One region of the Glutamicibacter sp. NPDC087583 genome, then DNA from elsewhere that is predicted to be linked to it. Evidence: riboswitches for the same ligand, from Rfam matches in the RefSeq annotation. Region 1 holds a riboswitch; the other holds the start of a gene.

The links. Region 1 has a riboswitch for glycine ahead of cycA (D-serine/D-alanine/glycine transporter). Riboswitches for the same ligand answer to the same signal wherever they lie in the genome.
Region 2: linked by a shared signal. The riboswitch ahead of gcvP (aminomethyl-transferring glycine dehydrogenase) and the one ahead of cycA (D-serine/D-alanine/glycine transporter) in region 1 are both predicted to bind glycine.

The regions. Positions count from the first base shown of each region.
Region 1 is NZ_JBIUWY010000003.1:191,916-208,158, forward strand. It holds gene ACIOU9_RS10055 (hypothetical protein) at 39-662, shown strand; gene ACIOU9_RS10060 (copper chaperone PCu(A)C) at 1,057-1,629, shown strand; gene ACIOU9_RS10065 (Dyp-type peroxidase) at 1,629-2,831, shown strand; gene ACIOU9_RS10070 (PepSY domain-containing protein) at 2,877-4,325, shown strand; gene ACIOU9_RS10075 (IS3 family transposase) at 4,448-5,290, opposite strand; gene ACIOU9_RS10080 (helix-turn-helix domain-containing protein) at 5,299-5,619, opposite strand; gene cycA (D-serine/D-alanine/glycine transporter) at 5,878-7,380, opposite strand; glycine riboswitch at 7,594-7,705, opposite strand; gene ACIOU9_RS10090 (cation-translocating P-type ATPase) at 8,028-10,286, opposite strand; gene ACIOU9_RS10095 (heavy-metal-associated domain-containing protein) at 10,343-10,657, opposite strand; gene ACIOU9_RS10100 (metal-sensitive transcriptional regulator) at 10,717-11,046, opposite strand; gene ACIOU9_RS10105 (peptidoglycan bridge formation glycyltransferase FemA/FemB family protein) at 11,143-12,285, shown strand; gene ACIOU9_RS10110 (carbamoyl-phosphate synthase) at 12,299-13,573, shown strand; gene ACIOU9_RS10115 (DUF4232 domain-containing protein) at 13,586-15,010, opposite strand; gene ACIOU9_RS10120 (GatB/YqeY domain-containing protein) at 15,120-15,578, shown strand; gene ACIOU9_RS10125 (MFS transporter) at 15,694-16,243, shown strand, end outside.
Region 2 is NZ_JBIUWY010000001.1:36,123-52,365, reverse strand. It holds gene ACIOU9_RS00240 (metal ABC transporter solute-binding protein, Zn/Mn family) at 1-937, opposite strand, end outside; gene ACIOU9_RS00235 (YibE/F family protein) at 1,006-2,259, opposite strand; gene ACIOU9_RS00230 (lysostaphin resistance A-like protein) at 2,519-3,586, shown strand; gene ACIOU9_RS00225 (hypothetical protein) at 3,662-4,792, opposite strand; gene ACIOU9_RS00220 (NADH:flavin oxidoreductase/NADH oxidase) at 4,933-6,042, opposite strand; gene mgtE (magnesium transporter) at 6,101-7,456, opposite strand; gene ACIOU9_RS00210 (L-serine ammonia-lyase) at 7,873-9,282, opposite strand; gene glyA (serine hydroxymethyltransferase) at 9,468-10,790, opposite strand; gene gcvH (glycine cleavage system protein GcvH) at 10,790-11,170, opposite strand; gene gcvT (glycine cleavage system aminomethyltransferase GcvT) at 11,231-12,358, opposite strand; gene gcvP (aminomethyl-transferring glycine dehydrogenase) at 12,372-15,218, opposite strand; glycine riboswitch at 15,383-15,480, opposite strand; gene ACIOU9_RS00185 (SGNH/GDSL hydrolase family protein) at 15,583-16,243, opposite strand, start outside.

The sequences.
Region 1 (16,243 bases):
TGTAGAAATGTAGCACCCGGTCTGGAATACTTGGAACCGTGCGCAAATCTTCCCGCTCAACACGTGCTCTCAGAGGCACCGCCGCCGCGCTCTTCGCGACGTTCGTTTCTCTGACCTCACACGTGCTCGCGGGAGGAGCTGTACCGGAAGTCCTGAATGTCGCATTACCTTTATCGCTTTCGGTCCTCGTATGCATGTTGCTTAGCGGCAAAAGGTTCACGCTCAAGCGACTTGCTGGCATGGTGGGGTTCAGTCAGGTGATCTTCCATCTTCTGTTCTCGATGGGCGCCGAGGACTCCTCGATATCGACCGCTGAGCAGGCCCTGCATGCGCATCATGGAATGTCCATGACCGTCGATGTAGCCACTTCAACTAACGTTGCCGCCATGAGCCATGGCGATAACACTATGCTCTTGGCCCATCTTATGGCGGGCCTAGCTACAGTTCTCGTCCTGCACCGCAGTGAGCAACTATTCATTGTGGCCTCTGACATCGTTGATTTGTTCACCTGGAAACTGCTGTGGCGGATTATTAAATTCGTCTATCAGCCGGTTCTGCCACAGTCAGTTCCTACCGAGCTACGCGAAATCCCTGCATACACAGTGGCCGTATATGCCACCTCTATTGTTCGCAGAGGACCACCGGCACTAACAACGGTGTAAGGTCACCCTTGCATACGACACACGGTCTGAGACCCGTTCCGCTCCCCCTTTCTAGTGAACCGGCGGGTTGTTTTTCATGACCGTCAATGGATGATTTGCTGATTCTTCTCCTCTAGCGCAGCCTCGATAGGTACTTGGTCGCAACGATTCTCGCTCTAGCCACCAGCGATATGAGCTGGTATTTCTAGAGACTCCCGGATCAGCCGATGGTCGTATGCCGAAGGCTCTTACATCGCACTTTTACACGGCCTTTTGATCAAGGCCACTCTTGTACTTTGCTGTGCCCAGCGCCAGATGCCTTAACAACCTGTGGGCATCTCCCTGGTTTGCAACTGCGCAGCACCACTGCTTTGAAGCATCAACTGGCGCTTCCCTCATTTTCTTAGGAACAACCGTGAAAACCTCTTTTGCCCTGCGCACCATTGCCCTGTCCTCTGCCGTATTGATCGCCTTGGCAGGTTGTGCTGCCAATCCCGCTGAAAACAGCAGCTCCACCCCGGCCGGTGCCTCCATCACAATGACCGATCCGTGGGTGAAAGCTGCCAACGAAGGAATGTCCGCAGGATTCGGCACCATCAAAAACACAGGAGAACAAGATGTTACTGTCACCTCGGTGACCAGTCCCGCCTCCACTGATCTGGAACTACACGAAACATTGGCTAACGAATCCGGAGCCATGGTGATGCGTGAAAAGACTGGTGGTTTCACCATCCCCGCCCACAGCGAATTACACCTGGAGCCAGGAGGGAATCACATCATGCTCATGGATCTGACCGAACCACTGCAACCAGGCAGTGAGGTGCGTATGACCCTGAAATTCTCTGATGAGACCACCTTTGATATCACCGCGCCGGTGAAGGACTTCGCAGGAGCAAATGAAAACTATGAAGGCTCCGAGCACGAGGGCATGGAGCATAACGAGATGAAGATGGATGACTCGGCTTCGGAAAGCGCTCACGATCACTAATGCCCTATGCAAAGACATCCACTACGACACGCCCTAGCCGGCGAGGGGTACTGTTCGGCGGGGCCGCCGCGGGCCTGGGGGCGATTGCTGCTCTCGGGGTCGATTCGCTGACCAGCACTGCTGCGCCGGCTGGTGCTTCGGAGCCATTGCACGGCTACAGCATGATTCCCTTCTACGGTGCCCATCAGGCAGGGATCACCACCGAGCCTCAGACCCATGCAACCTACATCGCATTGAACTTGCGAGATGCTCTTGACCGTGAATCCTTAGGCCGTCTGTTGCGCTTGCTCAGCGACGATGCGGCAAGGCTGACTCAAGGTCAGCCGGCCCTAGCGGACACTGAGCCTGAACTGGGCGTGGTTCCCGCACGCTTGACCGTGACCTTTGGATTCGGGCCGAAGCTCGTGGAACTTGCTGGGTCTTCGGGCGCAGAGATCCAGCCACTACCGAAGTTCACCATCGATCAGCTTGAGGAGCATTGGAACGGCGGAGACCTGGTGCTGCATATCGCTTCCGATGATCCTCTGACCGTTGCTCATGCTCAGCGGATGCTGCTCAAGGATGCTCGCCGGTTTGCCTCGGTGAAATGGGTGCAAACCGGGTTCCGCCGCTCCCGGGGATCCGAAGCCAGTGGCACCACAATGCGCAATCTGTTCGGGCAAGTCGATGGAACCGTCAACCCTCAACCCGGGACTGAGGATTTCAATGCTCTGGTGTGGAACGCGGATGGGAGTACCACCATGGTGATTCGACGTATCCGCATGGACGTTGATACATGGGATGAGCTGGACCGTTCCGGCCGGGAGTTCAGTATCGGGCGTACCTTGGCTAACGGGGCGCCAACCACTGGAACCGCAGAACATGATGAGCCAGATTTCGCGGCGACGAATGAGTTGGGACTGACCGTTATCGCCGCTCATTCGCATATTCGACGAGCCCGCTCGGAGAACACCGATGAAAGGATTTTCCGGCGCGGATACAACTACGACGACTTACCGGGCGGGAACGAAATCTCCAATTCCGGGCTGATCTTCGTGTCCTACCAAAAGAGCGTGGCTAAGCAATTTACCCCGATGCAACAACGCTTAGCGGACCTTGACGCGCTGAACCAATGGACCACGCCCATTGGATCTGCTGTCTTCCTGGTCCCGCCGGGATGCGCTGAGGGAGGCTTCATCGGTGAAACACTTTTCTCGTCCTAGCTACCGCCACCTGCATTCTTCATGCTCTTCCCCCAAGGATCATTCATGACGCTTTTGGAAACTACAACCCCGGAATCACGACCACCGTCCGTCCCGCCGAGGACTGCCCGCAAAGGCTGGTTCGGGCAGCTGCTACTGAGACTGCACTTCTACGCAGGAATCTTCATCGGCCCGTTCATCCTCGTGTCTGCCGTCAGCGGCGCTTTGTACGCGATCACACCCCAAATCGAACAAGCGATCTACTCCAAGGAGCTTCACGCGCCCGTTGCTGATTCCTACTTGCCACTGGCTGATCAAGTGGAAACAGCCAATGCCTATATGGGCGGTGGTGACGCGCTAGTGGCCGTCCGCCCGGCCCCGAACCCCGGGGATACCACCAGAATGATGTACGCCGACGAGAATCTTGGTGCCAGCGAAACCAGAGCCATTTTTGTTGACCCTGCTACCGCGGAAATCCGCGGTGATCTCACCGCCTACGGGACCAGCGGTGCCCTTCCGCTGAGAACCTGGATTGACCATTTGCACCGCAACCTGCAGCTTGGTGAACCGGGACGACTTTATAGCGAACTGGGAGCCTCCTGGTTGGGTGTTATTGCCCTTGCTGGATTGGGTTTGTGGATCTTGAGGATCAAGAGAACGAGACGCAAAAAGGATCTCATCCGCCCCAATATCAAAGCCACTGGCTATCGTCGGCTGGCAAGCTTGCACGGATCCCTTGGCATCTGGATCCTGCTCGGGGCGTTCTTCCTTTCCGCTACCGGTATCACGTGGTCGACCTACGGCGGTGCGAACGTCAGTGAGCTGCGTAGCGCACTAAGCTGGGGTACCCCCGCGGTGGCCACCGATTTATCAGCCGCCGAAGATAGTGCCAGTGATGAGCACGCCCATCACCACGGGGCCGCCGTTGCTCCAATCGGTGAGTCGGTGAATCCGGCAGCTTTCGACACCATGCTCTCCATTGCCCAAGAAGTGAACGTTAATACCGGGCTGGTTGAGATCAAGCCTCCTGCTGCGGAAGGGAAAGCATGGGTGGTGCAAGAAATTCAACGGTCCTACCCAACTGAGGTTGATGCAACCTCTATTAATGGTCAAAGTCTAGAAGTGGTTGACCGTGTTGATTTCAAGGACTTCAGCCTCGCTGCGAAGCTCTCGCGGTGGGGCATCGATATCCATATGGGATCCATGTTCGGGGTGCTGAATCAGATCCTGCTGTTCCTTCTCGCATCCGGGATCACCACCATGGTGGTTCTCGGTTACGTAATGTGGTGGAAACGCCGTCCAATCAATAATCCTGCACGACGCATGGGCAAAACTCCTTCCCGTGGCGGATTGACCCGTGCCCCATGGTGGGGAACTCTGCTGGTGCTATGTGCGGCTGTCGCTGTAGGGGTTTTCTTGCCGCTCATGGGAATCAGCCTCGCAGCGTTTCTCCTAATTGATGTGATTGTTGGCCGGATGCAACGGGCTAAAACTAAACGCCTAGCCCCCGAATAAGAATCAATCAGCACCTTGTCTGAACTGTGCCCTCGGCCTGTTGCCCGGAGTGCCTAATAGCCCCAGAATCTATTGATGTGAACTGGGTCCCAAAAGTTGGACGAGCTAAATAATAGTCCTGCTTAGGCTGCAAGGGTATGGCATCGATATTCCATCGGCGTCATACCCTTCAGTCGTTCCTGACGCCGACTGACGTTGTACCAATCAATGTACGTCTCAATCTCCACCTTGAGATCCTCGAAATCTGCGAAGTGCTCTCCATGGAACATCTCCGACTTGAGATGACCGAAGAAATTCTCCATGACCGAGTTATCGAAGCAGTTCCCTTTACGAGACATGGACTGCACCGCACCATGCTCCTGCAGCAAAGCCTTCCACGACCAATGCTGATACTGGAATCCTTGATCCGTATGGACCAGCAGCTTCTTCCCGAAATCTTTCGAACCTAAGGCTTGAGCCAAGCTCTGATTAGTGAACGCCGTAGTTGGTGACGAAGCGATCGTGTAGCTCAAGATGCTGTGGTCAAACAGATCCATGATGGGAGGCAAATACAGTTTCTCCTGGTCAACCCTGAACTCGGTCACGTCACTGACGTAAACAGTGTCCGGTGTATCAACATCAAAGTGCCGCGCTAACAGGTTTTCAGCGATCTTGCTCTGCTCGCCCTGGTACGAGTTGTAGCGTCGCTTAGGGCGCGCTTTGGACTGAAAATTTAGGATTCTCATGAGCTTACGGACCAGCTTTATGCCGATGGCCCATCCTTGAGCGCGCAGGTCCATGTGGACTCTTCGGTACCCGTAGCGTCGTTTGCTGTTCTCAAACGACGTGGTGATGGCTGCTTTGAGGTCCGCATACGGAGCTGTCTGATCCATCAACTTCAGATGGTAGTAATAGGTTGACCTGGCTAAGCCAGCTACGGCCAGCAGGTCTGCGAGGTCGTGTTCTGACTTGAGGGTGACAATCACCTGGGTTTTCAGCGATGCCCCTGATCCCTCAAGTCTCGGAGTTTTTCCAGGTAAGCGACCTTGGCTAGCAGTCGTTTATTTTCTTGGCGGAGCTTGTCTTCTTCGCTCAAAGGCGATTTAGGTACGGAGCCTTTTGGGTGTCCTTTAGGTTTGGGCATCAGTGCGTCGTCGCCGCCTTTTCGCCATAACCGCACCCAATCGGCAACCAACACGTCGGAACTGACGTTGAACTTTGCGGCAAGTTCCATGGCAGTTTCACCTGCAAGGAACCGGTCAACGATTTCCTTCTTGGTCTCGAAGGAATACTGCTTTTTTGCTGGTTTCTGCATGAGGCATAGCCTGCCATGTAACCGCCACTGATTGTAGAGGCGCTTGCTCGCGGATGTACCGACTTTAATCACTGATGCCACAGACCTATATCCATAGCCTTGCTCGAAGAGTTCCACGAGTTGCTCGCGTTGGTACTCGGATAGTGTGCTTCGTGCGTGCATGAAAATGCTCCCCTAAAGTTGTTGACCTTTACAGTCCAACTTTCGGGGAGCAGTTCAATGCCGGGGCCTGATCGAGAGACCTGTCAGGTGCCCGGGCTACTGGTGGATATCCTCGGAGACCTGCTCCGCGGTTTCCGCTTCAAGCTTGGCGAAGAACTTCGCTTCACGGTAGGCGGCGGCCTCATAGCGTTCGTGCGCCACCTTGGCCAGGTGCGCGGCGCGCAGTGCCTGGTGCTGGGGGGTGCGGCGGATGTACAGGTAGCCTGCGCCCAGGATCAGGAACCATGCCGGGGTGATCAGCAGGGCGCTGAAGGTATCAACCTGGGTGGTCAATGCCCAGAGGATGAAGCCGAAGAAGCCGAGTACCACGTAGGGCATGACGACCCCGCCGGGCACCTTGAACTTCGAGGCGTCATGCAGGTGCGGGCGGCGTGCGCGGAAGACCAGGTAGCTGAGCAGGATGATGGTCCACACGAACATGAAGCACAGGGCCGAGACTGTGGTGACCAGGGTGAAGGCGCCCATCACCGAGTCGCCACTGTAGAGCAATGCGACGCCTGCCAGCAGGAACATGCAGGAGAACATCAGTGCGTTCTTCGGCACCTTGCGGCTTGAAAGCTTGGCGAAGCCCTGGGGCGCATCGCCTTCCATGGACAGGCCGCGCAGCATGCGCGAGGTCGAATAGATCCCAGAGTTGGCGCTGGAGGTCGCGGAGGTGAGCACCACGAAGTTGATGATGCCCGCGGCACCGGCCAGGCCGGCCAGGGCGAACATGCCCACGAACGGGGACTGCTCGGCGGAGAACAGGTTCCACGGTTCCACGGTCATCAAGATGATCAAGGCTCCGACGTAGAAGAACAGGATGCGGATGGGGATCGAATTGATCGCCTTGGGCAGCGTCTTTTCCGGGTCCTTGGTTTCCGCTGCGGTCGTGCCGACCAGCTCGATGCCCACGAACGCGAACACCGCAATCTGGAAGCCGGCGACGAAGCCCATGAAGCCGGTGGGGAACATGCCGCCTTCGGTCCACAGGTTGGAGAAGGAAGCGGTGGCCGAGTCGTGCTCGAAGCCGGTGATGACCATGACCAGGCCGACTACGATCAGCGCGCCGATGGCCACGATCTTGATCAGCGCGAACCAGAATTCGGTTTCGCCGAAGGCCTTCACGGTGGCCAGGTTCAGCACCAGCAGCAGTGCGATGCAGCCCAGCGCCGGGATCCACAGCGGAAGGTCGCCCCACCAGAAGGCGACGTAGTGGGCGATGGCCACCACGTCGGCAATGCCGGTGACTACCCAGCAGAACCAGTAGGTCCAGCCGGTGAAGAACGCCGCCCACGGGCCCAGCAGGTCCCCGGCGAAGTCGGCGAAGGTCTTGTATTCGAGGTTGCTCAGCAGCAGCTCGCCCATGGCGCGCATGACGAAGAAGAGCATGAAGCCGATGATCATGTAAACGAAGATGACCGACGGGCCGGCGACCGAAATGGTCTTGCCCGAGCCCATGAACAGGCCGGTGCCGATAGCGCCGCCAATGGCGATCAGCTGGATGTGACGATTGGAGAGCCCGCGCTCGAGAGTGGGATCAGAACTGGTGGTACTCATGCTGGTTGCCTTCCAGGAGTGTGGCGTGACGCCCTGAAGGTGTCCTGCCTCCAAGCCTTCATGGCTTGGAGCGCAGGGACTGGCTTCGTTGAACACATCCGGTACGGAGGATTCCAGCTGGCATGCCCGGCAAGCTGCGCAAGGAGCAGGAGCCGGTTAAGCCACGGGGAGTACCTCGAAACCGGTGCGCTCGGTGCGGCACTGTTCTAGGTCCCTCCCCAATCTGTATGTATACCTGAGAGTTTTCACTTCGGCCCGACTACTGGGCGAAGATTGCTCCTTCGGTGAGCGCGGCGGAACCGTGCTGCTTTCCAGATTTGCCTCTTCGTGGCGGTACGGGTGCCTGAGAGTTTCCCGGGGAGGAAATTGCTCCTACGGCGCCCGCCCATGGTGTGGACGGATCTCTCCCGCACGCATCAACGGCATATGTGGTGATTGCCATCACAGTATGCGCAGAAAAACGAACGTGGTGCAAGTCGCAATTTCACACTCCAGGCCCCGGATAACCGCTTGGACACGCCAATCGGGGAAAGTGGCGGGCGAAATGGGGGATTTTCTGCTTCGTAATGATTCGGGAAGCAAGGGGCATGGATACGGCTAAGCGGGGCATCGGATCAACCGATGCCCCGCTGTGGAAGCCCGGAGGCCTACTTCCCGAACCGTCGCAGTCGCAACGAGTTCAGTACCACCAGCACCGAGCTGGCTGCCATGGCCGCTCCGGCGATCATCGGGTTCAGCAAACCCAGGGCCGCAATCGGAATGCCGGCAGTGTTGTAGGCGAAGGCCCAGAACAGGTTCATCTTGATGGTGGACAGGGTCCTGGCCGACAGATCGATGGCCTGCGTGACCTGATGCAGGTCGTTGCCCATCAGGGTAATGTCCGCGGCTTCGATGGCCACATCGGTGCCCGAGCCCATCGCGATGCCGAGGTCGGCCTGTGCCAGTGCCGGTGCGTCATTCACGCCATCACCCACCATGGCCACGACCTTGCCCTGCTCCTGCAGCGATGTGATCGCCTTGGCCTTGTCGGCGGGGAAGACCCCGGCGAATACGTCTTCGGCCTTGATGCCTACCTGGGCGGCGACCTCGGTAGCCACCGATTGGTTGTCGCCGGTCAGCAGCACCACGCGCAGGCCGCGCTCCTGGAGTTCGGCAATAGCTTTCGCGGAGCTGTCCTTGATCTTGTCCGCCACCGAGATCACAGCTTGGAACTGCTGGTCCACCGCGACCAGGATGGCGGTCGCGCCGGCCTGTTCGGCTTCCGCGAGCATGGCCTTGGCGGAGTCATCCAAGGAGGTGCCCTGGGCTTCGAGCCAGCTGAAGCGGCCTACGGCAACGCGATGCCCGTTGACCGTGCCGACCACGCCGCCGCCTGGATCCGAATCGAAGTCGCTGGCCTCGGGCAATGGACCCAAGCCGGCTGCGGCCTTGGCGATGGCCTGGGCGATCGGATGCTCGGAATGGTGTTCCACGGCACCGGCCAAGGCCAGGACCTCATTGGGATCGACCCCGTCGATGGCCTTGGTGCCTTGATGGGTCATGATCCCGGTGGTCACGGTGCCGGTCTTGTCCAGCACGATGGTGTCCAGCTTGCGGGTATCTTCCAGGACCTGCGGGCCGCGGATCAGGATGCCCAGCTGCGCGCCGCGTCCGCTACCGACCAGCAAGCCGATCGGGGTCGCCAGTCCCAATGCGCAGGGGCAGGCGATGACCAGCACGGCGACCGCAGCGGTGAACGCCTGGTAGGGATCGCCGCTGGCAAAGAACCAGATCATGAACGTGAGCAGCGCAATGGCCAGTACGATCGGCACGAAGACGGAGGAAATCCGGTCAGCCAGGCGGGCAATGGGCGCCTTGCCCGACTGGGCTTCGGAGACCAGCTTGCCCATCTGGGCCAAGGTGGTGTCCGCGCCAACGCGGGTAGCTTCAATCACCAGCCGGCCCGAGGCATTCAGGGTCGCGCCGGTGACTTCATCGCCGGGCGCAACTCTCTGCGGTACCGATTCACCGGTCAGCAGCGAGGTGTCTACCGCGCTGGCGCCGTCAATGACCACGCCGTCGGTGGCGATCTTCTCGCCGGGGCGCACCACGAAATGGTCCCCGACCTGCACCTGCCCGGCAGGGATCTTCACTTCCGTGCCGTCGCGAAGCACCACTGCATCCTTGGCGCCCAGGTTCAGCAGGGACTTCAGCGCATCGGATGCCGAGGACTTGGCGCGGTGCTCCAGGAAGCGGCCTAGCAGCAGCAAGGTGGCCACGACGCCGGCCGTTTCAAAGTAGAGCGCATGCTCGGACATGGACATGCCGACATGGGCAGTCAGCTGCGGATCGAGGATCAGCTGCACTGCAGAGAAGAAGTAGGCCGCGAGCACACCGAGGGAAACCAGGGTGTCCATGGTCGAGGCCAGGTGCCGTGCGTTGACGGCCGCTGCCTTGTGGAAAGGCCAGGCGCCGTAGAAGACCACGGGAGTGGCCAGCGCGAAGGCGACCCAACCCCAGTGCGGGAACTGCGCTGCGGGAATCATGGAAATGATGAACAGCGGGATGGTGAAGATCGCGGAGACCAGCAGGCGGCGCAGCAGGTGGTTGGGCACCAGGTGCTCGTGCCCGCCGTGCTCATGCTCACCATCTCCCTGGTGATCCGAACCCGCAGGTTTGGGCGGGTGCTTGAGGGAAGCGGTATAGCCGGCGGCTTGCACCGTATCGATCAGTGCTTCATCGGTGACATCGGCTGGGACCTGGACCTTGGCGGTTTCCAGGGGCAGGTTCACCGTCGCGCTGACACCGGGCAGCTTGCCGAGTTTGCGTTCCACCCGATTCACGCACGAGGCGCAGGTCATTCCCTGGATGTCCAGATCGACGGTGCGCAATTCGGGGATTGTTTCATGCGGGGCATGGGAAGTCATGATTTACGACCTTGCACTTTCTTGCCGTTGTGGCTTGGTGCCTGGCTTTTTTGCGGCTAGGCGTTAATTGCTTCGACGGTGTAACCAGCCTCGTCGATGGCATTGCGAATGCTTTCTTCGCTTACGGTTGCGCTGGTGGTGACGTTGGCGGTGGACACGCCCTTCGCATCGAGGAACACTTCGACCTCTTGCACCCCGTCAAGCTCCTTGAGCTCCTCGGTGACAGAGGATACGCAGTGGCCGCAGGTCATGCCGGAGATCTTGATTTCCACATGGCTAGTCAGCGGGGTGCTCTGCTCGCGGGGAATGATCTGCAGGCCCTGGTTGGAGTTCTTTTCCGAGGAGCATCCGCAATTGCAGTTGTGGCTCATGATCTTGCTCTCTTTCGATGAATTCTGTGTGAATTGGAAATGGGTCCGTTGGGGCGCGCTCAGCGCACCAAACGGGAGATGGCGGCCGTGGCCTCGGCGATTTTGTCTTGCACGATGGATGGATCACCCGTCTCGATGGATGACTTGGCCGCATCAACCACGCAATGGCCGATATGGTCATCGATCAGCTGCACGCTGACCTTGTGCAATGCCGCGTTGATAGCGGAGATTTGGGTCAGGATGTCGATGCAGTACTTGTCTTCATCGACCATCTTGGCCACTCCGCGCACCTGGCCTTCAATGCGCTTCAGGCGTCGTTCCAACGCGCTTTTATCCGCGTGATAGCCGTGGTGCTCAGCTGTTTCATGTGGCGTGTGGTTGGTATCCATATTTCGATCATACCCCCTAGGGGTATTAAGTCAAGTACCCCCTAGGGGTATCCAGCATCCCCCAGCCGGAGAGGGAAGCACGGTAGGATTTCACCCGTGAGCCACAACGAACTTCATGTGCGTCCGATTTCCGGCACCGAGCACTCAGCATTCCTTGAGACCGCCCAAGACGTCAGCTTCCTGCAGCGTCCCGAATGGGCCCAGGTCAAGGGCGGCTGGCGCGGTGAATCCCTCGGCTGGTTCGAGGAAGACGAGCTGGTAGGCGCGGCACTGGTGCTGCATCGTGCAGCCCCGGTCATCAAGAAGACCCTCGCCTACATCCCCGATGGCCCGGTCATCGACTTCGGCACCTATGCGCCTGGACAGGTAATCCAGCCGCTGGCCGCCTACCTGAAGAATCGTGGCGCATTCCAGCTGAAGATGGGCCCGGGACTGGCCGTGCGCACCTGGGGTGCCGCCGCGGTGCGCAAGAACCTGGGCAAGGAAGGGTTCACCCAGCTCGCTGACCTTGAAACCCAGAGCACCTCAGGCACCGCGCTAGCGCTGAATGACGCCTTGCTGGAAATGGGCTTCTCCAAAGAAGATGTGGGTCTGGACTTCGCTGCGGGCCAGCCGGAATTCGTGGCCCGCGTGGCGTTGCAAGATGATGACGGCAACCAGCTGGACGTGGACCAGGTCATGGCCAGCTACTCGGCGACCACCCGCAACGAGACCCGCAAGGCGCTGAAGAGCACCCTGGAAATCGAAGTCGGCCAGACCAAGGACATGGCCCGCTTCCATGCCCTGTACAACCACACCGCGGACCGCCAGGACTTCACCGGCCGCCCGCTGGGATACTTCGAGAAGATGCACACCGTGCTCAACGAAGCGGTGCCGGGCTCCTGCACCCTGTACATCGCCAGCAATGAAGGCGTGGACCTGGCCGCATCCATTGTCATCCGTTCCTCGAACCTGGCCTGGTACCTGTACGGCGCTTCCTCCTCGGAGCAGCGCAAGCTGTTCGCGCCGAAGGCGATCATGCAGCACATGGTCATCGATTCCATCGAGGCAGGTTGCCGCTATCTGGACCAGGGCGGCGTGAGCGCGACCCTGGACAAGGAGCACCACCTCTCGGGGCTGACCAAGTTCAAGACCAACACCGGCTGCGACATCGTGCAGACCAACGGCGAGTGGGACCTGGCGCTGAACAAGCCCCTGGCGTGGGCCTTCGAAAAATACATGAACTGGCGCAAGAAGTAGGGAAAACACCACTTTGGCAATCGATCCAACCCAGCCATTTGTCCCGGTCATCCTCGGCGGGGACATCGGCACCTACACCTTGGCGCGCGAATTCTACGAGGCCTACGGGGTACGCTCGGTGGTTCTGCCGGCTGCCGGCAACGGCGTCATCGAGCACTCGGTAGCCATCGAACTGCGCCCCATCGGCTCCATGGCCGACGAGGGACGCGTAGTCGCGGCCCTGGTCGAGCTGGCCGATGAGCTGAAGGCCGCGGCGGATCGGCCGCTGATGCTTTTCGGCTCCCTGGACTTCCACATCATGCTGATCGCCAAGAACCGTGAGCAGCTTGAGGAACAGTACGTCATCCCGTACCCCCAGCTGGAAACCATCGAGGGTGCGGCACTGAAAGAGAACTTCTACGCGCTCGCCGAAAAATTGGGCATCGCCCACCCGCGCACCGCCGTGTATTACCCGGGAACCCCGCTGGATTCGCTGGTTGGTTCCTTCGACTACCCGGTCATCGGCAAGCCATCGAGCTCCGCGGATTGGATCGCCGCCAAGTTCGAGGGCAAGCAGAAGATCCACACCATCGACAGCCGTGCCGACCTCGAAGCCCTGATTTCCAGAATCGATGGCAGCGGCTACGACTCGGGCTACATCTTCCAGGAGTACATTCCGGGCGGAGATGACGCGATGCGCCTGTGCACCTACTTCGCCACCCAGGAAGAAAAGGTCATCTTCGCCGGCTACGGCGAAGTGGTGATCGAGGAGCATGCCCCGCTGGTGCTGGGCAATTCGGCTGCCATTGTCACCGGTCGCAACGATGCGATGGCCGCCGATGGCGCGCGCATGCTCGAAGAACTGGGCTGGCGCGGAATTGCCATGATCGATGCCAAATACGATCACCGCGATGGCCAGATCAAATTCTTCGAGATCAACCCGCGCCTGGGCCGCAACCACTTCTACCTGACCGCAGCCGGGGTGAACCCGGCCCGTTTCTATGTCACCGAGTTCCTCGGCGCGCCGTTCGATCAGTCGAACCCGGAAACCGACGCGGTGGTGGACACCGGGACAGGAGTCTTGCAGCTGTCGCGCCAGCGGCTATTCACCGTGCTGCCGCACCACTTGCTGCGCCGCTTCCTGGACAGCGGAACCGGCCGCAAGGCGGAAGCACTGCTCAAGGCCGGCAAGGTCTCGAACCCGTTGAAGTTCGCAGCCGAGAAGAACCCTCGCCGCAAGCTCTATCTGCTGTTGAATGCGGCCAACCACTACCGCAAGTTCAAGGCGTTCCCGCCGCGCACCCAGTAGGCTTGCCCAGGCCTAGGGCCTAGGAGTGGCCGGTGGTTGCGGTTTGAAGGCGTCTCCAGGAATTGCCCACCCGTCGCGCGCCTGGACCCAGGGGCTTTGGGCGATCTGCGCCCCGTCCAGGATGTCAAGGGACGTCGGCTGGCCATCGTATTGGGGTGCGAGCTGGACCGGTTTCATTCCCTTGGCTGCGGCGATGACCAGGGCAACGGTTTCATCCGGATCCTGGGACGTTGACATGGCATTCCAATCCAGCGTCGAAATCACCGCTTCGCCGGAAGGGATGGCAACGCGTTCAAGGAGGATATCCGGTTCGGGCTGCAGCTCGATATCTGGCTGGGCATCGCCGGCCTCATTGAGGAAATCGATCTGCGGGTAGGACTGCAACGCGCACGAGCGAGCAGAAATGTTCTTGGCGTAGACCGCCATGTACCGTGAACCGGCAGCTGCATCGGGTGCGCCGAGGGCTATTTCCAAGTCCCCCTCTGCGCACAACGGAGCTGGCTGATTCGCTGGCCAGCTTTTGACCTTGTCGGGAAGAACCACAGGCTTGGGAATCAGCCATTGTGGTTTCTTGTTTCCAACCCAGCCTTCAGCAAGGACCTCGTATCGAGGCGATGCCAGCTTGTAGGGCATGGGCTCGCCAAAGGGACCATGCCGCTCCAGCCATAAGCGGGTTTCCTTTTCCGCCTCTGCTGGCGCCTCGTTGCCGAGGACCAGGTTCAATCCGGAATGATCAATGCTGGCGCTCTCGAAGACACCTCGCTTGGCCGCCTCGATAAGAAGCTGGAGCTCGGGAATATCAGTGCGTTTCGCGGGCGAATAGCGCACGGATCGATCTGCTAGTGCCAAATCGGTGGGGTGCTTGGCCTGTGCAGCGAATTTTCCCAGCGCCAGCAGCTGCTCCAAATTAAACGCCGTGGCCGAGTAGTTAGCCGCACTTGCCGCGCCGAGCTCGCGTAGGCGGAATGCGAATGAAGCCCTCTCACCGAGAAGACCAGGCTTCGCTTGCTCTTCGCCTCCAAAGTGCGAAAAATTGTCGGAGACTTCCAGTGGGTAGGTTTTCGTCTTTGAGCCTGGGATATTCTGGGGTTCACCGGCGACAAAGGCCAGGTCGATGTTCCGCAAGCTCAGGGCATGGGCCCCAGCCTGGATCTGTTGTGCCATCTCCCGCACGATTACTTCCGCTTGTGCAGGATCGAGCTGATCCAATAGCACGAATTGCAGGTCAACTGACAGATCCGGTGCGGCCAAGACATCGTGATCCATGACCTCGGAGGACATCTGGACGCCAAGGACCCCGTCCCGGTCCTCGACGGCTGCAACGAAATCGCAAACTTCATCGGGCGCGTCGCAGGAATTCCATGGCTGCCAGATCACCAGGATGGCTGCGATAAGAGCCAGTGCGATGACGCTAGCTCCAGCGCGCAGTGAATTCATCTGGCTACTGTATCAAATGCGACCTCATGCTTGACCGCTGGTACTCCGGAAAACGATAACCGGATAATGCGAGTAAAATTTCAAGCACACGTATTGAAAGCGAGTTCCCATGAGTTTGAAAGATCGCCTGCGCGATGACAGCATCGCCCATCTGAAGGCCGGCAACGAGCTGGAGAAGACGACCCTGCGCAATATCCTCAGTGCCATCGGCACCAAGGAGAAGTCGGGAAAGAACCCCAGCGAGCTCAACGACCAGGATGTCGAGAACCTGCTTCGCAAGGAAGTCGGCAACCGCGAGGAAACTGCTGGCCTGGCCGCCAAGGACGGCCGCACCGAATTGGCTGAACGCGAATTGGCCGAAGCCGCCTTCATCTCCACGTACCTGCCCAAGATGCTTGACGAAGCGCAAGCCCAGGACATTGTCGATAGGATCATGGCCGAACTTGCAGCCGATCACGACCTGACCATGAAGGACATGGGCCAGGCCATGAAGCTGGTCGGCGCCGAAATCGCTGGCCGCTTCGATGGCAAGGCTGTCTCCCAGATGGTGCGCGCCAAACTGGGCTAGCCAACACTGGACTTTTCATTCGGCACGGGCCGTCCCACTTTTGGGGCGGCCCGTTGCCGTAGTCCAGGCAACGGGGATGGGATCCGGGTTTTGAAGCAGATAGTCTGTGGATACCATGCCTGACTTCCCGAAAAACCGCGCCACCCTGTCCAAGGGCTCTGGCGCACTGCTGATCCTTGCCATCATCCTGGCCTCGCTGAACCTGCGTCCTGCCGTCACCTCCTTGGGGTCCCTGCTTGATCTGGTGATTGGCGACCTGCAGATGAATGGCTTCGTGGCCGGAATGATCACCGGCATCCCTCCACTGTGCTTCGCGCTGCTGGGTCCCTTGGCGCCGCGGCTGGCCGGGAAGCGCGGACCGGAACTAGTGGTGGCCTCAGCCATGGGTGCTGTCCTGTTGGGCATTGCCCTGCGCGCGGTGGCTCCGGGGACCGGATTCTTCCTGCTGTGCACCGCATTGGCCCTTGCGGGCATCGCGGTGGGCAACATTCTCATGCCGGTACTGGTCAAGCGCTGGTTCCCGGGAAAGATCGGGATTGTCACCGGCGCCTACACTACGGCGGTTGCCTTGGGTGCTTCCGGAGTTGCGGGGGTCGCCGTGCCGGTGAATCAGATGCTCGGCGGAAACTGGCGCGTGGGCTTGGGATTCTGGGCAATTCTGGCCT
Region 2 (16,243 bases), on a different contig from region 1:
TCTTCTTCAGCGCCTTGGTTTCGCTGCCTTCGGTCTGCACGTTGTAGGCAAGCATGTCAGCGTCGCCAGCAACGAGCTTGTCTTCAGCCTTCTTCATGGTCATCGGCGCAATGCCCTCGCCCTCTTCGATGGCTTCGCTCAGCCCTTCAGGGGTGGTGTTCTCCATGCCGGCAGCTTCCAGCAAGTGGAATGGAACCGGCTCGGTCATCATGAAGCTCTTGCCATCCAGCTTGGCAGTTTGGAGCTGGGCTTCGAGTTTCCCGATCCCTTCGTTGAAGGCTGCTGCGTTCTGCTTGTACCGATCCGCGTTGGCGGTATCGACCTTGGCGAAGGACTCGGCCAGCGCATCAGCGAGTTCACCCATGGAATCCAGGTCGTACCAGATGTGCTCGTTGTAGCCCGCGTGGTCGTGGCCCTCATGGCCGCCCTCTTCAGCGTGCTGCGCATGCTCCTCAGCGCTTTCGCCCTCATGGCCGCCCTCATCAGAGTGCTGCGCATGCTCCTCGGCACTTTCGTCTTCATGCCCGGCCTCTTCGGATTCCGCAGCTACCGGCGAGGAATCCACAGCGTGCATGAGCGTGATCTCGCCAGACTTGCCTTCCGGTAGCGAAGAAACGAGAGAGTCCATGAATTGGTCATATCCGCCGCCATTGGCAAGGACCAGGTCCGCGCTGGAGATCGCAAGCTTGTCGCGTGCGGTTGGTTCGTAGGAGTGCGGATCCTGCGCGGCCGAAGTGATGATCTCGCTGACCTCCACGCTATCTCCACCAATGGCACGGGCGATCTGTCCGTAGACGTTCGTCGTGGCCACTACGCTGATCTCTGCAGATTCCGCGTCCTTCGATTCGCTTCCTGTGGCGCTACCGCATCCGGCAAGGATCAGTCCGGCAGCGGGCAGGGCGACGGCAGCTGCGAGCAGCGAGCGGTAGTTCTTCATGGTGGTCTCCATCTAAATCGGATCGCTATTGAGAACTATTCTACATTACATATGAGAATGGTTCGCACCTAGGAGTCGGAGCTTACACTCTGCAAAGCCCGCTTGCCGTGGGCACCGCCGGTGCCGGTAGCTTTCACGACCATCACTGCAATGGCGGTGGTTACCGGGATCGCCAATACCAATCCGATGGAACCAATCAGGATTCGGATGACCTCTTCAGCCATGGCGCCGGAGCCGAGGGTGACCCCGAAGCTCTGGTTGCTCAGCGCCGCAATGGCCAGCACCGGCAGGGCCGCACCGGCGTAGGCGAAGGCGATGGTGTATACGGTCGAAGCGATATGGTCCCGGCCGATGCGCATGCCGCGGAAGAACAGTTCCCTGGCCGAAGCCTTGGGCGTGCTCTCTGCCAGTTCCCAGACGGTGGCCGACTGCGTAATTGTCACGTCATTGAGCACACCCATGCCGCCAACCAGCACGCCGCAGATCAGCAAGCCGGGCAGGGAAATTTGCGGGGCCACCGTCGATAGGGTGATAGCCGATTCATCGTTGGCTCCAGTCAAAGCGGCCGCATCGGTCAACCAAAGCACCATCGCCGCGGTCACCGCTAGGCCAAAGAGCGTTCCCAGCAGCGCTGTGGATGTTTTCGCGTTCAGCCCATGGGCGAAATACAACGCGACAAACATGATGGCGGTAGAACCGGTGAGTCCCACCAGGACCGGATTGCCGCCTTCAAGCAAGGCCGGAACCATGAAGATGATCATGAAGGCGATGCCACCGACCAGGCCGATCATCGCCCGCGTGCCGCGCCATCCAGCGACCAGCACCACGACCACGCCATAGGCGATGGCCAGCAGTGCCATGGGCAAAGTGCGCACGAAGTCAACGAATACGTACGGGCTGCCGCTGGTGGTGTCCACCGCGGAGAGATCAAGGTATCGAATGCTGTCGCCCGCGCGCGCATCACGTGATTGCAGCATTTCCGGTGGGATTTCCAATTGGATTTCCGCGCCACCGGATTCGGGCATCACGTAGGTTACTTGGCATTCGAGAACCTTGCCACCAACTTCTTCCAACCCTTGGGAAGACGGGCAGTCCTGGACTGTGCTGCGCGTGACAGTGCCCACTTCCATCGTTGCGCCACCGGTAGTGTCCATGGCTCCGTTCAGGGCAAACTTGTCGTAGTTGCCTTGCGGCCACAACAAGATGACCATGACCAGGGCCAGGGCGCCGATAGGCGCAAGCAGCGCCCATAAGATGATCGAGGCACGCCGCCGGCGCCGGGGATCCTGCAAAATCGGTTCGTCATGGTGATGATGGCCCACGTGGTGCTGCTCCAAATCAAAGAAGGCGAATCGTTCTTTCCAAGTGTAAGAGCTAGCCCCTTGGAGTTTGCCTTGGCCGCCGACCGCGTTGCGAAGAGCTGGTCCTGGATATTCAAAAGGATGACCCGATAAATCCTCCGTAAGGTTCATACCTTCAAACACTGCGGAACGGGAGAATTGAGCCATGAGCTTGCCAATGAACCAGCCACCCTTGCCGCAAGGCGCCGAGGGTGAGATGAACTATTCGTTCCATCGCCTAATGAGACGCAGTGAGAACTACCGCTGGTGGAGGCCGCTGGCGTTCACCGGCATCGGCATTGGCTTCTACGGCGCGGCATTGCTCATCGCCATACTGGCGATGTTCATCGCATTGATCATGAACCCGCTGACGTGGGCTGCGGAGAATCCAGATGACGCTCCCGATCAGTTCCTCATGGATCCAACCCTGAACATGGCCACGGCGACGGACTTCTCGATGACCATGGTCTCCCTGATCATCATGATCCCGGCGGTCTACCTCGCCTACTTGCTCATCGGGCCCAAGCCTGTCGGCTTGCTGATATCGGTCGCCGGCAAATTGCGCTGGCGCTGGTTCGGCCTGACGTTGGGTGCCAGCGCCATCTTGTTCGCAGTGTATTTCGGGCTGAGTTTCGGGTTGGGCGCCTTGGGCATTGGCGAGTCCGAACCCGTGCCGGCGAGCAGCCTGCCGGCGGATCCGCTGTTCTATGCCCTGCTGGTGATCCTCTTGACGCCCTTCCAGTGCGCAGCTGAAGAGCTTGTTTTCCGTGGCGCGTTCATGCAGGTCATCGGCAGCTGGCTGAAGCATCCATTGTTCGCCATCCTGCTTCCAGTTCCCTTCTTCACCATCGGCCATCTCTACGATGTCTGGGGGCTTCTCGATGTGGCGGCGTTCGCTATCGCGGCAGGCTTCCTGACCTGGCGCACCGGTGGCCTTGAAGCAGCGATGGCGATGCACATCATCAACAACACCTTCTTGTTCCTGCTCGGTGCAATGGGCGCAGTTGATCTGAACGCCACGGAATCCAACCCGGTTTCGCTGGTCTTCTCGGTGTGCTTCATGGCCCTATTGACCTTCGTGCTGGTGAAGCTGGCAGACAGGCAAGGCATTGCGCGTACGGCAGGCCCGATTCCAGCAGCAGAGCGCCGTCCGATGCTGCAGCCTTGGCAGATGAGCCAGCCACCGGTTCACCCTAGCCAGGCCTACTGGGCTCCTCCGGCCTATCAGCCTGGGCAGCAGCAGAACTCCGATCACGGTTCAGATGTTTCCCTACCGGCTCCCCCGGCAGCCGGCCCGTCAGATCGCTAGGCACCAGATAGCTGGAACGCAAAAAAACGATCCGCGCAGGATTTCCCGTGCGGATCGTTTCATTTAGTGAACTGTTCAGGATTTGGCCCAGCGCAGCAAGGCTGCGATTCCCGCACCGTCAGGAATCACCGAATCCGGTACATAGCGAATGCTGGCATCGGTTAGCGCGGTGGCGCGCAGGAGCACTTCTGGCGCCGGCCATTCCCCGACGACCAACTCTGCATGGTCATCTCCGTCCTGATGGGCAATCCATGGTTCGGCGCTCAAGGCGCGAAGGGTATGCTCGCTTTGGTACTGTCCAACCAGCACCATTTCGGCTTGCGCCGATTGGAGCGCAGTGACAACTTCATCGAGTCCGACAGCAAGCTGCGCCTTGCCGTTGCCGGACTGCGCAGCGATCTTCGATTCCAATTCAGCCAGGGACTTGGCTTTCACTTCCTCTACAAGCTTGGTGATTTGGGCATCGACTTGCTTGCTGTCCGCACCCCCGGTGCGCGTATGCGAGTCGATGACTTCTACATAGTCCTTGAGCGCCACGGGTACTGCCCCGAGCACCAGTTCACGAGCCTTGATGTCGCCCGAAAGAATGATCAGGCGGACGTAGTTCTCGTTGGACATTTCGCTGATCAGCTCGGCAACCTCGTCAGCGTTTCGACGAGCCATCTCATCGGCGGCGGCCTGGGCCTTGGGCTGGTCGTATTCCCCGGGCACCTTGCGTGCATGGTGGATTTCCTCGGGCAACCCGACGATGCCGCGGCTGCCCAGGCGTTCAGGTGACGCCGTATTGTAGAGGTGCACCTCGCCGCCGTCCTTGCTGACTTCAGCTACGAGGTAGGAGAACGATCCGCCACGGGCGCGGGCCAGCGCCGTGAAATTCGGGAACGGACCCACATCAACCGATGAAGTTTGGACCTTGAGGCCTGGGATGAGTTCGTTCAGGACGATTTCGCCGTCATGAACAGCGACGAACCGTGCTACTGGTGCTCGCAGTCCCTGGGCTGGCTCCAGTGCGCCGATCAGTGCTTGGACATCGCTGGGCTGCGCCTGCTGGCTCTTGAGCAGCTTGGCTACCTCGTCCGGAAGCCGGTCTGCCGCTTCCTGGGCGGCAGTGGTTCCCAACGATGCATCCACGAGAGCTGTGCTCCACGAGCCGTTTCTCCGATAGAGCGAAGCGTCGATTCCATTAGAATCCGCGCGTAGTGCCATGCTGACTCCCTTCCGCACGCGACCCTTGGCCGCGGTGCGACTAGATCCGTGGCACTAACCTAACATCACTATTCAGTGGCTGGAAGAGGTAACCAGAAACTATGTCGTTGTTTGGATGAAATCAGCATGGCAACTTGCGTTTACCAGCGGCCGCGCCAGTATTGGGCGGGGAATGCCATCGGTGCACCCAATTCCTGCGCCGAACGGTTAGCCCACTGCGGATCGCCCAGTGCAGCGCGCCCAACGCAGACGCCGTCGGCTTGCCCGGTCACGACGATCTGTTCTGCCTGCATCGGCTCGGTGATGACGCCGACCGCGGTAACGAAGGCATCCTGGGGCAGCGCTTCCTTCACTGCCTGAGCCAACGGCACTTGGTAGCCGGGACCAGACGGTCCGTTGAACTTGCCAATTCCTGCACTGGAGAGGTCGAAGTGGCGCACACCGTAGCCGTAGAGTTCCTTGGCGATTCGAACGGTGTCAGCAATGCTCCATCCATCGTCCACCCAGTCTTCTCCGGAGAAGCGAATGCCCAGGGCCTTGTTTTCCGGCCACACGGCAGCCACAGCCTCGATGACTTCACGCAGGTATCGAGTGCGATTCTCGAAGCTGCCACCGTATTCGTCGGTGCGCTTATTGGTCAGCGGCGACAGGAATTGGTGCACCAGGTAGCCGTGCGCGGCATGGATCTGGATCAGGTCGAATCCGGCCGCGTCGGCACGCTTGGCCGCATCAGCCCAGTCCTGCACCGATGCCTGGATCTGTTCCACGCTCATCGCGGTAGCTGGCTTCAGCCCGTAGAGCTCGCTGGGCGAGGAAGTGAAGGTTTCCCAGCCGCCATCTTCCGCGCTGATGCTGCCGGATTTTCCAGCGTCTTCAAGATCCTTGAGCCAGCCATAGGTCGATGCCTTGGCTCCGGCGTGCGCCAGCTGCACGCCGGCGGCTGCCCCATGGGAGCGGATATATTGGGCAATCGGTTTCCAGGCTTCGGCCTGCTCGTCATTCCACAGGCCGGTATCGCGATCGGAGATCCTGCCTTCAGCTGCCACCGCAGTTGCTTCGGCGATCACCAAGGAGTATCCGCCATGGGCCATGGAACCCAGGTGAGCCAAGTGCCAGGTCGTTGGAACGCCGTCGCGTTTTTCCACGGAATACTGGCACATCGGCGGAAGCACGACGCGGTTGCGAAGCTTCAGGCCTTCTCCGCTTCTGGCCGGGACGGTAAATTCAGTAAAGAGCTTGCTATGAGGCATACCTGTTACGACACTGGGGTGCGCGAATTTATTCCGCGCACCCCAGTGCAGCTGCTGGCTATCCAAGAATCAGCACGGCCACCGACAGGTAGACGATCAGCCCGGCGGCATCCACGAAGGTTGAAATGAAGGGGTTGGAAAATACCGCAGGATCAACCTTGAAGAATTTTCCGATGATCGGCATCACCCCGCCGACAGCGGCAGCAATGCTGCACAGTGCCACCAGGCTGATGCCTATCACCAAACCTATGCGCAGTTCGAAAATGCTCCCGGCCACCACCAGCGCTATGGCGCCCAGGCACAGTCCCAGGACCGCTCCGATTCGCACCTCGCGCATCAGCACCCGCCAGAAGTCGCTTCCCCGCACATCCCCCATGGCCAGCGCACGGGTGACAGTGGTCGCCGCCTGGTTGCCGGTGTTCCCGCCAATGCCCACGATCAAGGGGATGAACAAGCTGAGCACCACCATCGACTCCAGTGTCTGCTCGAAACTGGACAGCACCTTGACCGTCAAGGTCGCGCCGATAGCCAGGACCAGCAGCCAGATGACGCGTGCCTTTACCAGGTGGCGCAATGGCGTCCCCAGGTAAGGGCGGAAGAGCGGATCCGTTCCGGAGCCGTACGCGGAGCGGCGCTCTTCGGCATCCTCGAGGATCCCGATCGCCATGGGCAAGGTCAGCACTCCCAGCAGGCGATCTTCCCGATCAAGCACCGGGAGCATCCCTGCCTTCCGATCCACCACCGCCCGTGCCGCGCTCGTCTCCGGCTCGCAGGCCTGGACGACCGGACTCTGGGTGCACAGTTCTCCGATCGTTGTCCCGGCCGGCTCGGTGAGCAGCTCGCTGAGCTTGATGGTGCCAAGCAGCCGGCGTTCATCATCGATCACCAGGATGAGCTGCGCGTTCTCGCAGTTCCCGAGGCGTGCGCTGATGCGTTCCAGGGTTTCGGCCACAGACAGCTGTGGGTGGGTGGCGATGAAATCCGGGGACATCGCCCTGCCGGCGCTTGATTCCGGATAGCCCAGCAGGATTCCGGTTTCCTGGCGCTTGGCCTTCGGCAGCCCTGCCAGCAGTTTCGTGGCCACGATCGCTGGCAGTTCATCGAGCAGCGCTACCCGTCCCGCGGCGGGGAGTTGGGCGAAGGCATCGATGACGGTCTGCGACTGCAGCGCCCGCACCAGGTCGGCTTGCACCGGGGCGTCGAGTTCCTGGAAGACCAGTACCGCGGCTTGCTTGTCCAGCAGCCGGTAGGCCAGGGCAGCCTCGGTGGCATCCAGTGCTTCGAGGTGCTCAATGGTCTGGGCGATGTGCAGACCGCCCAGCAGCCCTGCCGCGAGCTGGAATTCTGCGTGATTGAGATGGGAGCGCAAGGCTCGCGAAATAGTAGAGAAGTCTACCTTTTCTGGAGAAAACATGATTTTGGTCCAAATGGTTCATTTGGCGCGTGAATGCAAGCCTGCCAGCAACTTCTCACCGCTTGATCACCCCATGAATACAGGGAGATAAATCAGTCAGTATTTGCGTGCAGGACCAGGCGCCGGTGACATGTACAAGAGTCACGAACTCGTTGGGATCCCATGGCAGGATGCTGCCAGATTCGGCTGATTCGGCTACGAGCGTCCGGGTGAGTTCGTGTGCATAGATCGACTAGAACTGTCTTCCACGACACTCACCTCCTCGAAACTGGTTTGCGCTAGCGCGCATTGGGCCTAGTCCCAGTTCTATCAGCTATGGCTTGGAATTGCCGGACTTGGGGGCCAAGATCACATTTAAAAAGTTCGGGAGACCTGCAGTGCAGGCCTCCCGAACTGGGTCATGCGTTACTGGGAAATCAGCATTCCACCACGTTGACGGCCAGGCCGCCCATCGCAGTTTCCTTGTACTTGTCGCTCATGTCCTTGCCGGTTTCGCGCATGGTGATAATGACTTCATCCAAGGTGACGTGGTGTTCGCCGTCGCCCATCAGCGCCATCTTCGCCGCGTTCACTGCCTTGGAAGCAGCGATGGCGTTGCGTTCGATGCAAGGGATCTGGACCAGTCCGCCGATCGGGTCGCAGGTCAGGCCAAGGTTGTGTTCCATGGCGATTTCCGCTGCGTTCTCTACCTGTGCTGGTGTGCCGCCAAGGATTTCGGCCAGGCCGCCAGCAGCCATCGATGATGCTGAACCGACTTCGCCCTGGCAGCCGACCTCGGCGCCGGAGATCGATGCCTGCTCCTTGTACAGCACGCCCACGGCACCGGCGGTGAGCAGGAAGCGTACGACAGCGTCGTGCTTTTCCTCCTCATTCCAGTACTTTGCGCCCGGTGCGTAGTGGGTGGCGTAGAACAGCACGGCTGGGATGATGCCCGCTGCGCCGTTGGTCGGAGCGGTGACCACGCGTCCGCCGGAGGCGTTCTCCTCATTGACGGCCAGAGCAACGAGGTTGATCCATTCCTGCCAGTAGACCGGATCCCGGTCCTTGTCTTCCTTGCGCAGGCGTTCATGCCATTCCGGCGCACGGCGGCGAACTTTCAAGCCGCCTGGCAGCACTCCGGTGCGTTCCAGCGCGGAATCCTTGCAGTCTTCCATCACTTCGTAGATGTGGACCAAGCCGTTGCGGATCTCGTCGCGGGACCGGTAGGCCATTTCGTTGGCCATCATGATGTCGGCAATGGACAGGCCGGTTTCCTTCACATGTTCCAGCAGCTTGGCTGCCGTGGTGAATGGATAGGGCTGCTTGTTCAGCTTCTCTTCGAGGTTCTTCTCGATGCGGTCTTCGGCGCCTTCGCGCACGATGAAGCCGCCGCCTACGGAGAAGAAGGTCTCGTTGGCGATTTCGTTGCCGTCAGCGTCGAGGGCAATGAACTTCACGCCGTTGGTGTGGCGCGGCAGTACGGTGAGCGGATGCTGGATCATGTCTTCGACCTTGTAGTTCAGGTCCTTGCGCTGATCCAGCTGTTCGGCCAGGTGGAGGATTCCAGTGGCTTCCATGTCCGCCAGGCGGTCATCGACCTGTGATGGCAGCACGGTTTCAGGTTCGAAGCCTTCAAGCCCCAGCATGATGGCAGTGAAGGTGCCGTGGCCGCGTCCGGTAGCGGCCAGGGATCCGTAGACATCAACACGGATATTTTCCAGTGCGTCCAGTTGGCCTTCTCGGATTACTTGGGCAATGAATGCGTGTGCTGCACGCATTGGTCCCACGGTATGGCTGGAAGAAGGTCCGATGCCAACCGAGAAAAGATCGAATACGCTAACCGCCATAGCGGGTCACATCCTTAGAACTTGGGTAATCCGAGAGCTTCTGCCCCGGATCTGTGGAGTGTGGTTCCAGAGGCTTGCGGCCACCGCACGTACCGTGCAGCGCCTGGACCTCTGGATGTTGAAAGACCGCGGGCCCGAAAAGCGAGTATTTCCACCTTCCGGGCCCACATCCTAATCAGATGATGCTACTCGGAAACCTTAGCCAGTTCCGGGTACAGCGGGTGGGCCGCGGCAAGCTGCAGAACACGATCCTTCAGCTCCGGCAACACCGCCGCATTACCCTCAGCACCAGCAATCAACGCCTGCGCAATGATCTCCGCAACCTCAGCAAACGCAGCCTCCGAGAAACCACGGGTAGCCAACGCCGGGGTACCAATACGCAACCCCGAAGTCACCATCGGCGGACGAGGATCAAACGGCACCGAATTGCGGTTCACCGTGATCTCCACCTGAGCCAAAAGATCCTCACCCTGCTGCCCATCCAACTCGCTATTACGCAAGTCAACGAGCACCATGTGAACATCCGTGCCACCAGTCAAAACGCTGATGCCCTTGGCCACAACATCTTCCTGGGTCAAACGCTCAGCCAAAATACGCGCACCAGCCAAGGTCCGCTCCTGGCGCTCCTTGAACTCCGGCGAAGCGGCAATCTTGAAAGCCACCGCCTTGCCAGCAATCACGTGCTCCAACGGACCACCCTGCTGGCCAGGGAACACCGCCGAGTTCAACTTCTTCGCAATCTCCGCATCATTCGAGAGAATAATGCCGCCACGAGGACCAGCAAGCGTCTTATGCGTCGTGGAAGTCACCACGTGAGCGTGCGGAACCGGCGAAGGATGCAACCCGGTTGCCACCAAGCCAGCGAAGTGCGCCATATCCACGAACAAGTACGCACCGACCTTGTCCGCGATCTCGCGGAAACGCTGGAAATCCAGCTGACGCGGGTACGCCGACCAGCCAGCAACAATCATCTTCGGCTGGTTCTCAATGGCAAGGCGCTCCACCTCGTCCATGTCCACCTCATAGGTTTCCTCGTCCACACCGTAAGGAACGATGTTGAACAAGCGGCCCGAGAAGTTCAGCTTCATCCCGTGGGTCAGGTGGCCACCGTGGTTCAGGTTCAGCCCCAGCACGGTATCGCCCGGGCGAACCAGCGCGTGGTACACCGACGCGTTGGCCTGCGCACCGGAGTGCGGCTGCACGTTGGCGAACTTCGCCCCGAACAGGTCCTTGAGGCGCTCGATCGCCAGCGTCTCGATGACATCAACTTCCTCGCAACCGCCGTAATAGCGGCGGCCCGGGTAGCCCTCGGCATACTTGTTGGTCAGTACCGAACCCTGCGCCTGCATGATTGCTTGCGCAGTGTGGTTCTCCGAAGCGATCATTTCCAGGCCGCGCTGCTGGCGCGCCAGCTCAGCGTCAATACGCTGCGCGACCTCCGGGTCCAGCGAAGCCAGCGACTGGGTCAACGTTGCAGCGGCAACGGATTCAAAAGTCTGGTTGCTCATTACTCGACGTTTCCACCGTTCGCGCTTGCGTAGTCAGCTGCCGAAAGCAGCGGACCCTCTTCGGCGACCTCAACGGTGAACAGCCAGCCGGCACCGTATGGGTCTTCGTTCAGGATGCCTGGGTTGTCCACTGCCTCGCCGTTGATGGCAACGATGGTGCCGGTCACTGGCGAGTACAGGTCGGAAACCGACTTGGTGGACTCGACTTCGCCACAGGTCTCGCCTGCGGTAACGGAGTCGCCGACCTCTGGCAGGTCGACGTAGACCACGTCGCCCAGGGCGTCGGCGGCAACCTGGGTGATGCCGATCTTTGCTGGGGACGATGCATCGATCCACTCGTGTTCGGCCGAGTAGCGCAATGACGAAAGAACTTTACTCACGGTATTTCCTCTCCCAAGGGAATTAGCGGGCGATTTGCTTAGCCCTACTGATGTTTAACGTTACTTGGCTCGGGTGTAGAACGGCAGTTCGACTACGACAAAAGGCAAAGTCTTACCACGCAGGTCTACCTCCAGCTCGGTCCCCACTGCACCGAATTCGGCGTCGACGTAACCCAGTGCAACCGGGTAGCCCAGGGTTGGCGAAGGCTGGCCGGAGGTGATTTCACCGATGGTTGCGCCGTCCTTGACGATGGCGTAGCCGCCGCGGCCGGCACGCTTGCCCAGGCCCTTGAGGCCGACGAGCTTGCGTGGCGGGGTCGCACCGCGCAGCGCTTCCAGGGCTTCGCGGCCCACGAAGTCCTCTTCCTTCTTGAAGGAGACCACCGGGCCGAAGCCGGCATCGAACGGGGTGCGTTCCAGGGACAGCTCGTTGCCGTACAGCGGCATGCCGGCTTCAAGGCGCAGCGAGTCGCGGGCAGCCAGGCCGCAAGGAACCAGCTCGTGGTCCTTGCCGGCTTCAACGCTCTTTTCCCAGAGGGCTGCCGCATCCTCGTTTTCGATGATCAGCTCGAAGCCGTCTTCGCCGGTGTAGCCGGTGCGGGCCAGCAGCACGTCGATGCCGCCGAGCACCACCTTCACCGCAGCGTAGTACTTCAGCTCGGTGACAGCCTGGGCAGTTGCCTCGTCGGCGGCCAGCTTGCGCACAATCGCCTCAGCGTTCGGTCCCTGGACGGCGATCAGCGACTGGCGGCCCGAAGCGTCGTCCACGACGACGTCGAAGCCGGCGGCGCGGGCAGCCAGTTCGGCGGCAACCACCGGGGCGTTGCCGGCGTTGGGCACGACGAGGAACTTCTCCTCTTCCAGGCGGTAGACGATCAGGTCATCGATGATCTTGCCCTCGGCGTCAAGGATCAGCGAGTACTTCGCCTTGCCGACCTTCATGATGCCCAGGTTCCCTGCCAGGGCGGTGTTCAGCGCCTTGCCGGCTTCCGGGCCGGAGAGGTAGACCTCGCCCATGTGGGACAGGTCGAACAGGCCAGCGGTGGAGCGCACGGCCTTGTGCTCTGCCAGTTCCGAACCGTACTTCAACGGCATGTCCCAGCCGCCGAAGTCGGTGAAGTTGGCGCCGAGAGCTTCGTGCTGCGCGTGCAGCGCGGTGTGCTTGAGTGCTTGAGTAGTCTCAGTCATCTCTAACTCTTCCTTAGTCTTCGAAGGCTTCGGGAGCCGGGCAGGAGCAGATCAGGTTGCGGTCGCCACCGGCGCCGTCGATGCGGCCCACGGTTGGGAAGTACTTGTCGAACTTCAGCGCCGGGACCGGGAAGGCCGCCTGCTCGACCGAGTACTTGCGGTCCCACTTGCTGTTGACCACGGCGGAGACCGTGTGCGGAGCGTTGCGCAATGGGGATTCCTCGATGCTGTAGGCACCGGAGAGGACCTCGTCCATTTCCTGGCGGATGGTGATCATCGCTTCAATGAAGCGCTCGATCTCGGCCAGGTCCTCGGATTCGGTGGGCTCCACCATCAGGGTGCCTGCCACAGGGAAGGACAGGGTCGGCGCGTGGAAACCGAAGTCGATCAGGCGCTTGGCCACGTCCTCGGCGGTGACCCCGGTCTTGGCGGTCAGTTCGCGCAAGTCCAGGATGCACTCGTGGGCAACCAGGTCCTTGTTGCCGGTGAACAGTACCGGGAAGTGCTCGTTCAGGCGCTTGGCAATGTAGTTCGCGTTCAGGATCGCGTGCTTGGTGGCTTCGGTCAAGCCGTCCCCGCCCATCATCGCGATGTAGGCCCAGGAGATCGGCAGGACGCCGGCCGAGCCGAAAGCGGTCGCCACCACCGGCACGCCGTCACGCTCGGAGTAGGTGCCCGAAGCATCGCCTGGCAGGAATGGCAGCAGGTGCTCGCCAACGCCGATTGGGCCTACGCCTGGGCCGCCACCGCCGTGCGGGATGCAGAAGGTCTTGTGCAGGTTCAGGTGCGACACGTCGCCGCCGAACTTGCCTGGCTGGGCCAGGCCAACCATGGCGTTCATGTTCGCGCCATCGATGTACACCTGGCCGCCGGCGGCGTGGACCTTGTCGCAGACCTCGCGCACGTCCGCGTCGTAGACGCCGTGGGTGGATGGGTAGGTGATCATGATGGCTGCAAGGACGTCCTTGTTGGCCTCGATCTTGGCATCCAGGTCATTCGCGTCGATGGTGCCATCGGCTGCGGTCTTCACGACCACCACGCGCATCCCGGCCAGCACTGCCGACGCGGCATTGGTGCCGTGGGCCGAGGCCGGAATCAGGCACAGATCGCGCTGGCCTTCGCCGCGCGAACGGTGGTAGTCCGAGATCGCCAGCAGGCCCGCGTACTCGCCCTGCGAGCCGGCGTTGGGCTGGATCGAAACGCCAGCGTAGCCGGTGATTGCGGTCAGGCGCCCTTCCAGGTCGGTGATCAGCTCGCGCCAGCCCTCGGTCTGCGCTGCAGGCGCGTAGGGGTGGATCGAGGCGAATTCCGGCCAGGTGATGGATTCCATCTCGGCGGCCGAGTTCAGCTTCATGGTGCACGAACCCAGCGGGATCATGGTGCGGTCCAGGGCCAGGTCGCGGTCCGAGAGCCGGCGCAGGTAGCGCATCATCTGGGTTTCGGAGGAGATGGTGTTGAAGATCGGGTGGGTCATGAAGTCGCTGGTGCGCACCTGCCCGGCCGGGATCTCGAAGCCTTCCGGAGCCGAGAGCTCTGCGCCGAAGACCTCGAGCAGGGTCTTGACGACGCCCGAGGTGGTGGCCTCGTCGGTGGAGATGCCCACCTGGGTCTCGCCCACCTTGCGCAGGTTGATGCCTGCTTCGATGGCCTTGGCAATGATGGCATCGGCGTTCTCGACGTTCACCACCACGGTGTCGAAGAAGGAATCCGAAGCCAGGGTGTAGCCGCCTGAAACCAGCGAGCTGGCGATGACCCGGGCGTGGTTGTTGGCGCGCGAGGCGATCTGCTTCAGGCCGGCTGGGCCGTGGTAGACCGCGTACATCGAAGCGCAGATGGCCAGCAGGGCCTGTGCGGTGCAGATGTTGGAGGTGGCCTTTTCGCGGCGGATGTGCTGCTCGCGGGTCTGCAGGGCCAAGCGGTAGGCAGGGACTCCGGCGTCATCGGCCGAAACGCCTACCAGGCGTCCTGGCATGGAACGGGTCAGGCCATCGGCCACGGCCATGTAGGCAGCGTGCGGTCCGCCGAAGAACAGCGGCACGCCGAATCGCTGGGTGTTGCCCACGGCGATATCGGCACCCTGCTCGCCCGGAGGGGTGATCATGGTCAGGGCCAGCAGGTCGGCGATCACGGTAACCATGGCGCCGGTTTCCTTGGCGGCGGCGATGATCGAAGCGTGGTCCGCGATCGAGCCGTCGTTGCCAGGCTGCTGCAGGACAATGCCGGAGATCTCGCCCTCTGGCAAGCCTGCGGCAAGGTCGGCAATCTCGACTTCGAAGCCCAGTGCGTCAGCGCGGCCCTGCACGACCTTGAGGGTCTGCGGGAAGATGTTGGAGTCCAGCACGGTCTTGCCCTTGGACTTCTTCTTGTTGGCGCGGCGCATCATCAGCACGGCTTCGGCGGCGGCGGAGGATTCGTCCAGCAGCGACGCGTTGGCGATGGGCAGGCCGGTCAGGTCCATGACCATGGTCTGGAAGTTCAGCAGGGCTTCGAGGCGGCCCTGGGAGATTTCCGGCTGGTACGGGGTGTAAGCGGTGTACCAGGCTGGGTTTTCCACGATGTTGCGGCGGATCACGGCTGGGGTGATGGTGTCGTAGAAGCCCTGGCCGATCATCTGGGTCTTCATGACGTTCTTCGAGGCAAGCGCACGCAGGTGGGCTAGGGCTTCGGTTTCGCTCAGAGCATCAGGGATATCCAGTGCGGAGTCCTGGCGGATGTCTGCCGGAACGGCGGTGTCGATCAGTTCTTCCAGGCTGTCGTAGCCCAGGGTCTGAAGCATGGTGGTGACGTCGGAAGGACGTGGGCCGATATGGCGTGAAACGAATTCAGTATTCGCTCGTGCCGAAGTCTGCGTGATGGTCATGGTGCTGGTATCTCCATGGGATCTGTCTTGGCGCATGCCAAAGGAAGGTCTTTTTACCTCCCCATCCCTGTTGCATAACCTGAGAGTTTTACGCATCCAGCAAACCAAGCCGGGCACTTGCACCTTCGGTGAACCGGAACGGGCCGGTTTCTTTCCAGAGTTGCCTCATGATGGCGGTACGGGTGCCTGAGAGTTTCCTGGGGAGGAATTGCTCCTACGGCGCCCGTCCATGGTGTGAACGGGACTCTCCCGCCATCCGTCTATGGCGCGCGCTGCCGGCCGGAGACCTGCAGCACACCACCATGTTACCTGCCCCGCCCCCAAGGTCAAACAGGAGCGGGGTCCGGAAAAGTCATAAATGCGTTCAGTTGGCGTCGGCAGTTAAACGGATGTAATCAGGATATTTCGCTGACAAGGAATCACCCGACGAGGTGCCGGTGATCCGGCGCTTGACCCACGGAGCCAAATGCTCTCTGGCCCAGCCCAATTCCTGCTTCAGCTTTTCGCCGCGCGAGTTCACGGCCAGTTCCGGCAGGGACGGCTGCTGGATCCTGGAGGACCAGTTTCCCTCGGTGATCCGATGGGTGCCGAGCACGTCAAGGACCTTCGAGGCCATCAGCGTGTGGCCCAGCTCGTTCATGTGCAGCCGATCCACCGCCCAGTAGCGCAGATCGGAGAATTCGCGCCACCGCCAGTAATCGGCGATCACCGCGCCGTACTCGTCCGCGATTTCGCGAACCTTCTCGTTGTAAATGGCCGTGCGCGGACGGGTCTTGGAGAACAACGGTGACTCCACGGTGTCGAAACCGGTGAACAGCACGACCGCGCTTCCGGCTTCGGCAAAGCGGCGCACCATGCCTTCATAGCCGCGCATCAGCGCATCCAGGTCCGCCTTCGGGCGCAGGATGTCATTGCCACCGGCATAGATGGTGACCAGATCCGGGGCCAGTGCGAGCGCCTGGTCCAGCTGCTGGTTGATCACCTGCCCGATCTTCTTGCCGCGCACCGCCAGGTTGGCGTATTCC